DNA from 3 places in the Carbonatibacter coralli genome. Region 2 is predicted to be linked to each of the others. Evidence: predicted binding sites of a transcription regulator. Region 2 holds the regulator's gene; each other region holds the start of a gene.
What was found. Region 2 encodes PhoB, which activates phosphate uptake and scavenging genes when phosphate is short. Its sites were predicted from a motif close to TNTCATAAAACTGTCA; they were not measured.
Positions count from the first base shown of each region.

Region 1: AAAH10_RS05695 (deoxycytidylate deaminase) is a predicted target of PhoB. The motif match lies at 1,833-1,848, and genes of this name have one in related genera.
Region 3: AAAH10_RS15070 (alkaline phosphatase) is a predicted target of PhoB. The motif match lies at 1,252-1,267, and genes of this name have one in related genera.

Region 1 covers NZ_JBBUTJ010000002.1:53,728-56,937, forward strand. The annotation lists gene AAAH10_RS05685 (DUF983 domain-containing protein) at 1-401, shown strand, start outside; gene AAAH10_RS05690 (LysE family translocator) at 446-1,069, opposite strand; gene AAAH10_RS05695 (deoxycytidylate deaminase) at 1,200-1,688, opposite strand; gene AAAH10_RS05700 (formate--tetrahydrofolate ligase) at 1,902-3,210, opposite strand, start outside.
Region 2 covers NZ_JBBUTJ010000001.1:1,010,692-1,013,901, forward strand. The annotation lists gene AAAH10_RS04665 (polysaccharide biosynthesis protein) at 1-1,340, shown strand, start outside; gene phoB (phosphate regulon transcriptional regulator PhoB) at 1,392-2,087, opposite strand; gene phoU (phosphate signaling complex protein PhoU) at 2,237-2,935, opposite strand; gene pstB (phosphate ABC transporter ATP-binding protein PstB) at 3,013-3,210, opposite strand, start outside.
Region 3 covers NZ_JBBUTJ010000009.1:7,048-10,257, forward strand. The annotation lists gene AAAH10_RS15065 (TonB-dependent receptor) at 1-1,164, shown strand, start outside; gene AAAH10_RS15070 (alkaline phosphatase) at 1,357-2,838, shown strand; gene AAAH10_RS15075 (Hsp70 family protein) at 2,879-3,210, opposite strand, start outside.

The DNA of each region.
Region 1 (3,210 bases), on a different contig from region 2:
AACAGGCAATCACTCCGAACTCTCCTGACATTACTCAGGAAAAACGGTCTGTTTTCAATGCGATGCTTAAAGGTGCGATGAAAAAGTGTCCCAGTTGCGGACAGTCACGGGTTTTCTCGGGCTATCTTTCCGTCAATCCGGTTTGCAGCAACTGCCACGAAAATCTGGAAAAGATCAAGGCAGAAGACTTCCCGCCCTATGTCACCATTACCATTGTCGGGCACATTATTGTTCCCATGATCTTTTTCTTTGAACGGAATGATCCGCTGGGCCTCTGGACCCAGATGGCCCTCTGGCCAACCCTGACGCTGCTGCTGACTCTCCTGATCATGCCAAACGTCAAAGGCTCGATCATCGGTCTGATGTGGGCCTTGCGCCTGTGGGAAAAGAGTGAGGACTAGCTTTCCACGACAGCGCAATCGGGGCTTAAACCTCAATGGCTCATTCAGTCTGAGGGTATTTCGCGAACCCCCTTTACGACCATACCAAGGCCAACCCCCAGCAGTCCCAGTCCACTGAACACTTCCGCATTTAGCCATCGGGCTGAAACCCTTTGTGCTGCGTACATGGCCAACAGGGCATACCCGAAAATAGAGAGCGCATCCAGCACCAGAAAGATTATACCGTAAACCAGACTTTGGAGCAGGATGCTATGCTCTGGCGTAACAAATCCGGGAAAAAGAGCGACAAAGAAAACAATGGCTTTGGGATTGGTGACGCATGCGAAAAAACCTGCCCAGAAAGAGGTTTTGTGATTGGCAACGGCAGAATAATCACCGGAACTGCGAGCGGCTCCAAAGGCCTGGATGCCCATGTAAATGATAAACAATCCCCCCACAATCTGCAAAAAAGGCAGAACAGTTTCAGAAATTGAAATCAGTGTCGTCAATCCCCAGGCAGCAACAGTAATATGAACAACCGTTCCCAAGGCATCACCGGCAACAGCGACTGTTGCGGCCTTTGGGCCATAGCGGACGGCCTGCGCAGAGACAAAGGCGACTGAAGGCCCGGGAACAGCAACAAAGAGAAGTGTTGTCGTCACAAAGGCGATCAAAAGAAAAATATCCATCAAAACACTCCTGCAATGCCATACAACACCACTCCCAAAAGACAGGAACAGCACGACAAATCCCTGAAAGAGCGGCTCGTTTTATTCCGCCCCATCCGATCAACTCCCAGTGACACACTCTGTCGACAATTCAGGAAATATCCTCGACAACGTCGACAAAACGCCAGGCCACGCCGGCCTCGTCGAGCATTTCCGTTTGTGTCTTGGCAATTTCCCAGCGCGTTGTGAAATCCCTGTCCTGCTTGCTCAGGCCATCGACAATAATGGCTTTGATACCGGACTGGATAATGGCACGGCAACAATCGGGACAGGGAAAGTGTGTGACATAGACAGATCCCCCTGACAGCGAAATCCCCACACGCGCGGCATGGTAGATTGCATTGCGCTCGGCGTGTTCGGTCCAGTCGTATTTGACCGGACGGCCATGCCGCCCGTCGATGTCATCATTCACCTGAGAGGGAAAACCGTTAAAACCGTAGGGACCCGGCGTTCCATCCGCCAGAATGATTACAGCACCGACCTGTGTCGAGCGATCCTTGGACCAGCTGGCAACCTCTCGGGCGAGGCGGATATACCGGCTGTCCCATTTCTGCGAAGGCTTGCGACCACCTAATGCCATAGGGCTACTCCTGTCATCACACGGATTCTTGTACAGGGGGAGCAATCCGCTTTTTGTCCATCACCTGCAAAACAGTGAATCACAGTCTGGCGCGTCTGACCAGTCTTTTGTGCAATTTTGCCCTTCTGCACAACCTGCCAACTCCTTCATACAAAAGAAAAAGGGCACCTGAAACAGGTGCCCTTTCCCATGTAGCGGATCGCTTCCGGACGATTAGAACAGACCTTCGATCTGGCCTTCGTCGTTGAGGAAGATTTTGTTCGCAGCCGGTACGCGTGGCAGACCAGGCATGGTCATGATCGCACCAGTTACAACAACCAGGAAGCCTGCACCTGCAGAGAGGCGAACTTCGCGAACCGGTACAGTGTGACCGGAAGGCGCGCCCATTGCAGAAGGATCTGTAGAGAAGGAGTACTGTGTCTTCGCCATACAGATTGGCAGATGACCGTAGTCTTTTTGCAGCTCTTCGAGTTGCTTTTCAACGGCAGCATCCATGGAGATACCTGCAGCACCGTAGATTTCGGTCGCAATGGTTTCAATCTTCTGAACCAGTGGCATTTCATCAGGGTACAGAGGTTTGAAGTCTGCAGAACCGGACTCAACCAGCTCGACAACGTGCTTCGCCAGCTCTTCAGTACCGGCACCACCGTTCGCCCAGTGGCTCGCCAGGATTGCTTTCGCACCCAGAGCTTCACACGCAGCGCGAACAGCGTCGATTTCAGCGTCTGTGTCAGTGATGAACTGGTTGATTGCAACAACAGCAGGAACACCGAACTTCTTCACGTTTGCAATGTGACGCGCCAGGTTCTCCGAACCCTTGGTCACAGCTTCAACGTTTTCAGAACCCAGATCAGCCTTGGCAACACCACCGTGCATCTTCAGCGCACGAACAGTTGCAACAATCACAACCGCAGATGGCTTCAGACCAGCCTTGCGGCACTTGATGTCGAAGAATTTCTCTGCACCCAGGTCCGCACCGAAGCCGGCTTCTGTTACAACGTAGTCAGCCAGTTTCAGAGCTGTCTTGGTTGCAATAACAGAGTTACAGCCGTGCGCGATGTTCGCGAAAGGACCACCGTGGATGAACGCAGGGTTGTTTTCCAGTGTCTGTACGAGGTTCGGGGAAATCGCATCTTTCAGCAGAACCGCCATCGCACCTGGAGCCTGCAGGTCACGTGCATAGATCGGCTCTTTGGAACGGGTGTAGGCAACAACCATTTTACCCAGACGCTCTGTCAGGTCGTTCAGGTCAGTTGCCAGACAGAAGATCGCCATGATCTCGGAAGCCACAACGATGTCGAAGCCGTCCTGACGCGGGAAGCCGTTGCTCACACCACCAAGGGAGTTGGTGATTGTACGCAGCGCGCGGTCGTTCATGTCAACAACGCGGCGGAACTGAACACGACGGGAATCAATACCCAGCTCGTTACCCCAGTAGATGTGGTTGTCAAGCAGAGCAGCCAGCAGGTTGTGTGCAACGCCAATCGCGTGGAAGTCACCTGTGAAGTGCAGGTTGATGTCT
Region 2 (3,210 bases):
GAACAGCCCTTTCAGATTACTTTCCGGCACCCCGGAAGCTCGTTCTTTCACGTCTGGAAGACCGCGAAACCATGCAACACCTGCGGGAGCAAACCAGCAAACTGGGAATCAAGCTGGAACGACTGCCCAAGGAATCAACGCTTGATTCAGGCAATGAAAGCAATCTGAAGGTTCAGCCAATCGCCATTGAAGACCTGCTGGGGCGTCAGCAGGTTCAGCTTGATCGTGCCGCCATCCGCGAGATGATCCAGGACAAAACCGTTCTGATTACAGGAGCGGGGGGATCAATCGGTTCCGAACTTGTGCGGCAAATTGCCAGCATGTTGCCCCGAAAACTCGTTCTGGTCGACAACGGCGAGTACAACCTCTACGCCATTGACATGGAGCTCCATCAGGCCCGAAACGAGGTTCCGAGGGAAAGCCTGCTCTGTGATGTCAGGGACAGGGCAAAGATTCAGGATATCTTTACCCGGCAAAGACCCGACGTTGTGTTTCATGCCGCAGCCTTCAAGCACGTCCCGATGGTAGAAGCCAACCCGCTGGAAGGCCTGAACACCAATGTTGTCGGCACAAGGAATGTTGCTGATGCCTGCCGGGACCACAAGGTCAAGGCAATGGTTCTGATCTCGACCGACAAGGCCATCAATCCACCCAACATCATGGGCGCCAGCAAGCGACTGGCAGAAATCTATTGTCAGTCCCGGGATATTGAAAGCCGCAACAACGAACAGGGAACCCGCTTTGTCACCGTGCGCTTCGGCAATGTGCTCGGCTCAACCGGTTCGGTTGTTCCCCTCTTCAAAAAGCAGCTTGAAGAGGGTGGCCCCCTGACAGTGACCCACCCCGACATCACCCGCTATTTCATGAGCATCAGGGAAGCTGTCGAGCTTGTCCTCCAGTCCGCCACCATGGGTCTTACCGACCTCACGGAGAGTCTGGGACGGATCTACGTCCTGAATATGGGGGAACCCGTCAGGATCGTTGATCTTGCCCGGGAGGTTATTCGTCTGGGCGGTTTTGTCCCCGACGAGGAAATCCAGATCGAATTTACCGGCCTTCGCCCCGGTGAAAAGCTTTACGAAGAGCTTTTCCACGACGAAGAACCCCTTGAGCCAACGCATCACGACAGCCTGCAGCTTGCGTCCCCCCGGGTTATCGACGCAAAGCTGGTTGCACAAAAGCTGGATCAGATCAAAAAGGCAATTGATCAGCAAAATACGGATGATGCAATTGCCATCCTGATGGAACTCGTTCCGGAATACTGCGGGCATCACAGGCAGGCTCTGCCGGACAGAGACCCTGCACAAAAGGAAGCCCAGAAAAAGCAGATCATTCACTAAAAAAGGCAGCCCAAAGGCTGCCTTTTCAATTCCTGCTACATCCTGAACTCTCTATTCAGGCGATGAACGGTCCAGGGAATAACCTGCAGAGCGGACTGTGCGGATCAGGTCCTTTTCCCCTTTCTCGTTCAGAACTTTCCTCAGACGACGGATATGGACATCAACAGTTCTCGGCTCGACATAAACATCGTGGCCCCAGACAGAGTCCAGCAACTGTTCACGGCTGAACACACGGCCGGGGTTCTGCATCAGATGGCGCAGAAGCTTGAACTCGGTCGGCCCCAGATGCACCTCGCGGCCGGAACGATAGACCTTGTAGGCAGACAGATCCATGTTGATGTCTTCAAAGGCAAGCATTTCGGTAAAGGTTTCCGGCTTGCTGCGGCGCAGCACGGCACGGATACGCGCCACCAGTTCTGCCGGAGAAAAGGGCTTGGTCACGTAGTCATCAGCACCGGAGTCCAGTCCGCGAACCTTGTCACTTTCCTCACCACGCGCCGTCAGCATAATGATGGGCGTGTCCTTTGTTTCCGGCAGGCGTCGCAGCTGGCGACAGACTTCTATGCCGGAGATCAGCGGAAGCATCCAGTCCAGAAGAATCAGATCGGGAGTCTCCTCCTTCGCCTTCAACAGGGCTTCCTCACCGTCGGCAGCTTCGTTTACACGAAAGCCTTCCTTTTCAAGATTGTAACGCAAAAGGGTTGTCAGTGCTGCTTCGTCTTCCACCACCAGGGCCAGGGGTTTCATCATCCATCTCTCTGCTAGAAAACATCAATTCTGTGGGAAACCGCACCTTGTACCAGACACAGTTTCCCAAAACACATAAGCCTTGTCACACTTTTGTTTCAGTTTCATGACTTCCTTGAAAACCGACAAAAGACACCTGGCCTGTCAACTCAGACTTCAAAAGCGGTCGTATCGCCCTTGGGTCGCTTTCCTTCGATCTGTTCCCCTGTTTCCAGATAATAGACCGTCTCGGCAATGTTGGTCGCGTGATCGCCAATGCGTTCGATGTTCTTCGCGATAAACATCATATGCGTACAGGCTGTGATGTTGCCGGGATCTTCCATCATGTAGGTCAGCAGCTCGCGGAACAGGGAGGTGTACATCTCGTCCACTTCCTCGTCGCGGTGCCAGATGTCGATCGCGCGGTTGATGTCCCTGTTTGAAAAGGCATCCATTGTGTCCTTGAAGATCGCCTGCACCAGGCGACCAAGGCGTGCAATCGGGGAAAAGGATGGTTTTCTGTCAACCTGGCCAATCGCAATCGAGCGCTTGGCAATGTTCTTGGCATAGTCGCCAATCCGCTCCAGATCAGATGCGATCTTCAGGGCGGAAATGGCCGAACGCAGGTCATCTGCCATGGGCTGTCTCAGGGCAATCAACCGGACAACTTCCTGCTCCAGCTCCCGCTCCAGATCGTCAATCTGCGCATCATTGGCCCGGACCTTCTGCGCCAGCTCGGCATCCATCCGGCACAAGGCATCAAGGGCTTCGGCAAACTGACTCTCCGTGAGCCCTGCCATGCGCATGATCAGGGTGTGGATATCATCAAGTTCCTTGTCGAAGGACGTTACAATGTGACCTGTGTTCATTCAGGTTAATCCTTTAGCTTGCAGGGCCACTCGCCCCTGCTGATCAAGTCATAATGACCGGAAAACTCTTGTTCTGACTAGCCAAATCGACCAGTGATATAACCCTGCGTGCGGCCATCGACAGGATTGGTAAAGACCTGGTCCGTGTCACCGACCTCAACCAGTTCACCCAGGTGGAAGAAGGCTGTCTTCTGCGAGACACGTGCGGCCTGTTGCATGGAGTGCGTCACAATCGCGATCGTGTAGCGCTCGCGCAGTTCGTCAATCAGTTCCTC
Region 3 (3,210 bases), on a different contig from region 2:
GAATATGAAATTGATGATACTTTCACTCTGAGGAACGTGTCCTCGATCACCCGGTCGGAAACGAAGCGCCGTCAGGAGCCGGGTTATGGCAATACAGATATCGAGCTTGATGAATATGCATCCGAACTCTACCTCGACTTTGATCCGGTTACCCTGCCTTTCAAGGGCCTGATCGGTACCTCTGTGCTGAAAAGTGACCAGGAGGATTACTTCAACACCTCCATTATCACCTTCGGAACCGGTGAGTCGGACTATGATGACGAGCAGTTGAGCTTCGGGCTCTTTGGCGAGGTGACCTATTCCTTTACAGAGGCTCTGGATCTGACACTGGGGCTTCGCTATCAGTACGACAGACAAAAGCGCGTTGGTGAAAACCGGAACGGGCTGGTTGCCATCGCTCTGGACTATGAGGAAAGCTTCGATGCCTTCCTGCCCAAAGCGGCTCTGTCCTACGATGTAAACGATGAGCTGACCATCGGGGCGAGCGTTTCAAAAGGGTTCAATCCCGGAGGAGCGACGCTGGACTTTACGACCTTCACGCCGGACACCTTCGACGAGGAAACGCTTGTCAACTATGAGCTTTTCACCCGGGCGAGTTGGCTGGACAACCGTCTTCGGACCAATGCGAACATTTTCTACACTGACTTCAAGGATGCCCAGCGTCTCTCTGTGGTCAATGGTGTGACCCAGCTCGACAATGCTGATGATGCGCGCTCTTTCGGTGCCGAGCTGTCCTTTGAATACAATCATTCGAAAGAACTGGATTTCTTTGGTGGCATGGGTCTGCTGCAGACAGAAATCGAGAGCTTTGAGGGCTCATCGACTGTTGTCAACGGGAACGAGTTTCAGCGTGCGCCGAATTACAATGCGACCTTCGGTGTGAACTATCGCCCCTTCGAAGGCTGGCAAATTACGGCCAATGGCCGGTTGAGTGATGGTTACTTCTCGGATGATGCCAATACAGAGATCAACAGGGTTGATTCCTTCTTTGTGGCGGATGCCAGGCTTTCCTACAGCTACAGGAATATTGAAACCTTTGCCTATGTGACGAACATCTTTGACGAATTCTATGAACTCGAAAAAAGACAGCACGGCACTGCAACGGCCTTTTCCATCGTCGGGGATCCCCGCGAAGTCGGTGTCGGACTGCGGGTGCGGTTCTGATCTGATGGCTGTCAACTCGCGGAAACAGGGGATGTTACGGACATCCCCTGTTTTGTATCCATAAGTTTTATAGCGAAATCACAATTTTGTAAGTTTTGTGACAGAGGATTTGTTGTAAAGTTTACAGCTGTAAGCAGCTGCTTGTGTGTTGCACTCCTTACTCGCTTAACAAATAAAAACAGGGATAAAGATATGAAACGCCTTCTTATCACCTCAACAGCTTTGAGTCTGTTGGGAACAGCGGCCTTTGCCGATGGCCATCTTCCACAGGAAAACAACGACTGGTACAAGGCTGCGCAACAGGAACTGAAAGCCAAAATGGCTGTGGCGCCAATCACAGGCAAGGCCAAGAATGTCATTGTTCTGGTGGCAGATGGAAATGGTGTTGGCAGCAACTATGCAACGCGTATCTATCAGGGCCAGCAAAAGGGTGGCTTTGGTGATGAAAACGTTATGTCCAAGGAGCAGTTGCCGCATCTGGCGCTGGTGAAGACCTATAACGTCAATGCACAGACACCTGACTCAGCGGGAACAGCCACTGCGCTTTTCAGTGGTGTGAAGACCAAGGCGGGTGTGATCGGTGTGGATGAAACGCTCAATCGCGGAGATTGCAGCACTGTTGAAAGCGCGTCGGTTGCCTCCATTGCGGAAATTCTCTCTGATGCCGGAAAATCCGTTGGTCTTGTGACCACAGCGCGTCTGACCCATGCGACGCCTGCTTCTGCTTACGCCCATGCGGCTGACAGGAACCACGAAGACGATTCCAAGCTGCCTGAAGGCTGTACAACTCCCGATATTGCATCGCAGTTGATCTCTGCGATGGAAAAGGGAACTGTCGATCTGGCAATGGGCGGCGGTCGTCGTCACTTCCTGCCGAAAGAGGCAAGGGACAATGAGGGCAAGAACGGCAAGCGTACAGACGGCAAGAACCTGATTGAGGCAGCAAAGGCCAATGGCGTCCAGTATGCCTGGGACAGCAAAACGGCGGATGCGCTGAAACTGGATGGTTCTCCTGTTCTCGCTCTCTTTGAGTCCTCTCACATGAAGTATGAAAACGATCGTGCCGGAGAGCCGTCACTTGCCGAGATGACGGAGAAAGCGATCAGGGCTCTTTCGAATGATCAAGACGGCTACTTCCTGGCCATTGAGGCCGGACGTGTGGACCACGCCAATCATGATGGCAATGTGCACCGCACTGTGACTGACGGTGTGGCCTTTGATGACGCTGTCCGGGTTGCCATGGAAATGACCAATCCGGAAGAAACGCTGATTGTTGTGACGGCTGACCATGACCACTCCATCGGTTTCAACGGAACCTGCGGTCGTGGAACACCCATTACGGGTCTGTGTTACGGCGTGGACAACAACGGTGTGAAGCACACCGGTGAACTCAACCTTGCCAACGACGGGAAGCCCTATTCTGTCGTGGGTTACCTGAACGGTATTGGTTCCATTCTGTCCGAAGGCGGGCAGGGATCCCGTCCGGTTGTGACACAGGAAGAAGCTGTTGATCCGGATTACATCCAGCAGGCTCTGATTCCGATGGATTACGAGACCCACTCTGCTGTTGATGTGGCTGTCTATGCCCGTGGTCCCTGGGCTCATTTGCTCAACGGGACTGTTGAACAGAACTTCATCTTCCATGTTATGAAGTATGCTGCAACCGGACACTGATCTGTCCACCGGAAAAAGCCTCCCGAAAAGGGAGGCTTTTTTATGCTTCCAGAGCCTCGAGGGCCAGTCCCTGACAAACGGCCGAGAGCTTGTCCATTTCCACCATTCGGGCACGGGGCAACATGGCACGGGTTGCATCTTTCAATGCTGTCAGATTGGTTGAGCCACCGGTCATAACTGCATGTGACACCTGATCTGCGCGAATATTGCCCAGTTGAAGCGTTTCTGTGATGGCCCTGTTAAAGCGGTCCAGATCGCTTTGAAGGATTTCAGAAACCTCCTGCAGGTCCAGTGATGTTTCTAGCCCGTGCTCAATGGCTTTGAGGTTCATGCTCCATTGATCCTGCGAGGACAGCGCGATCTTGGCTTCCT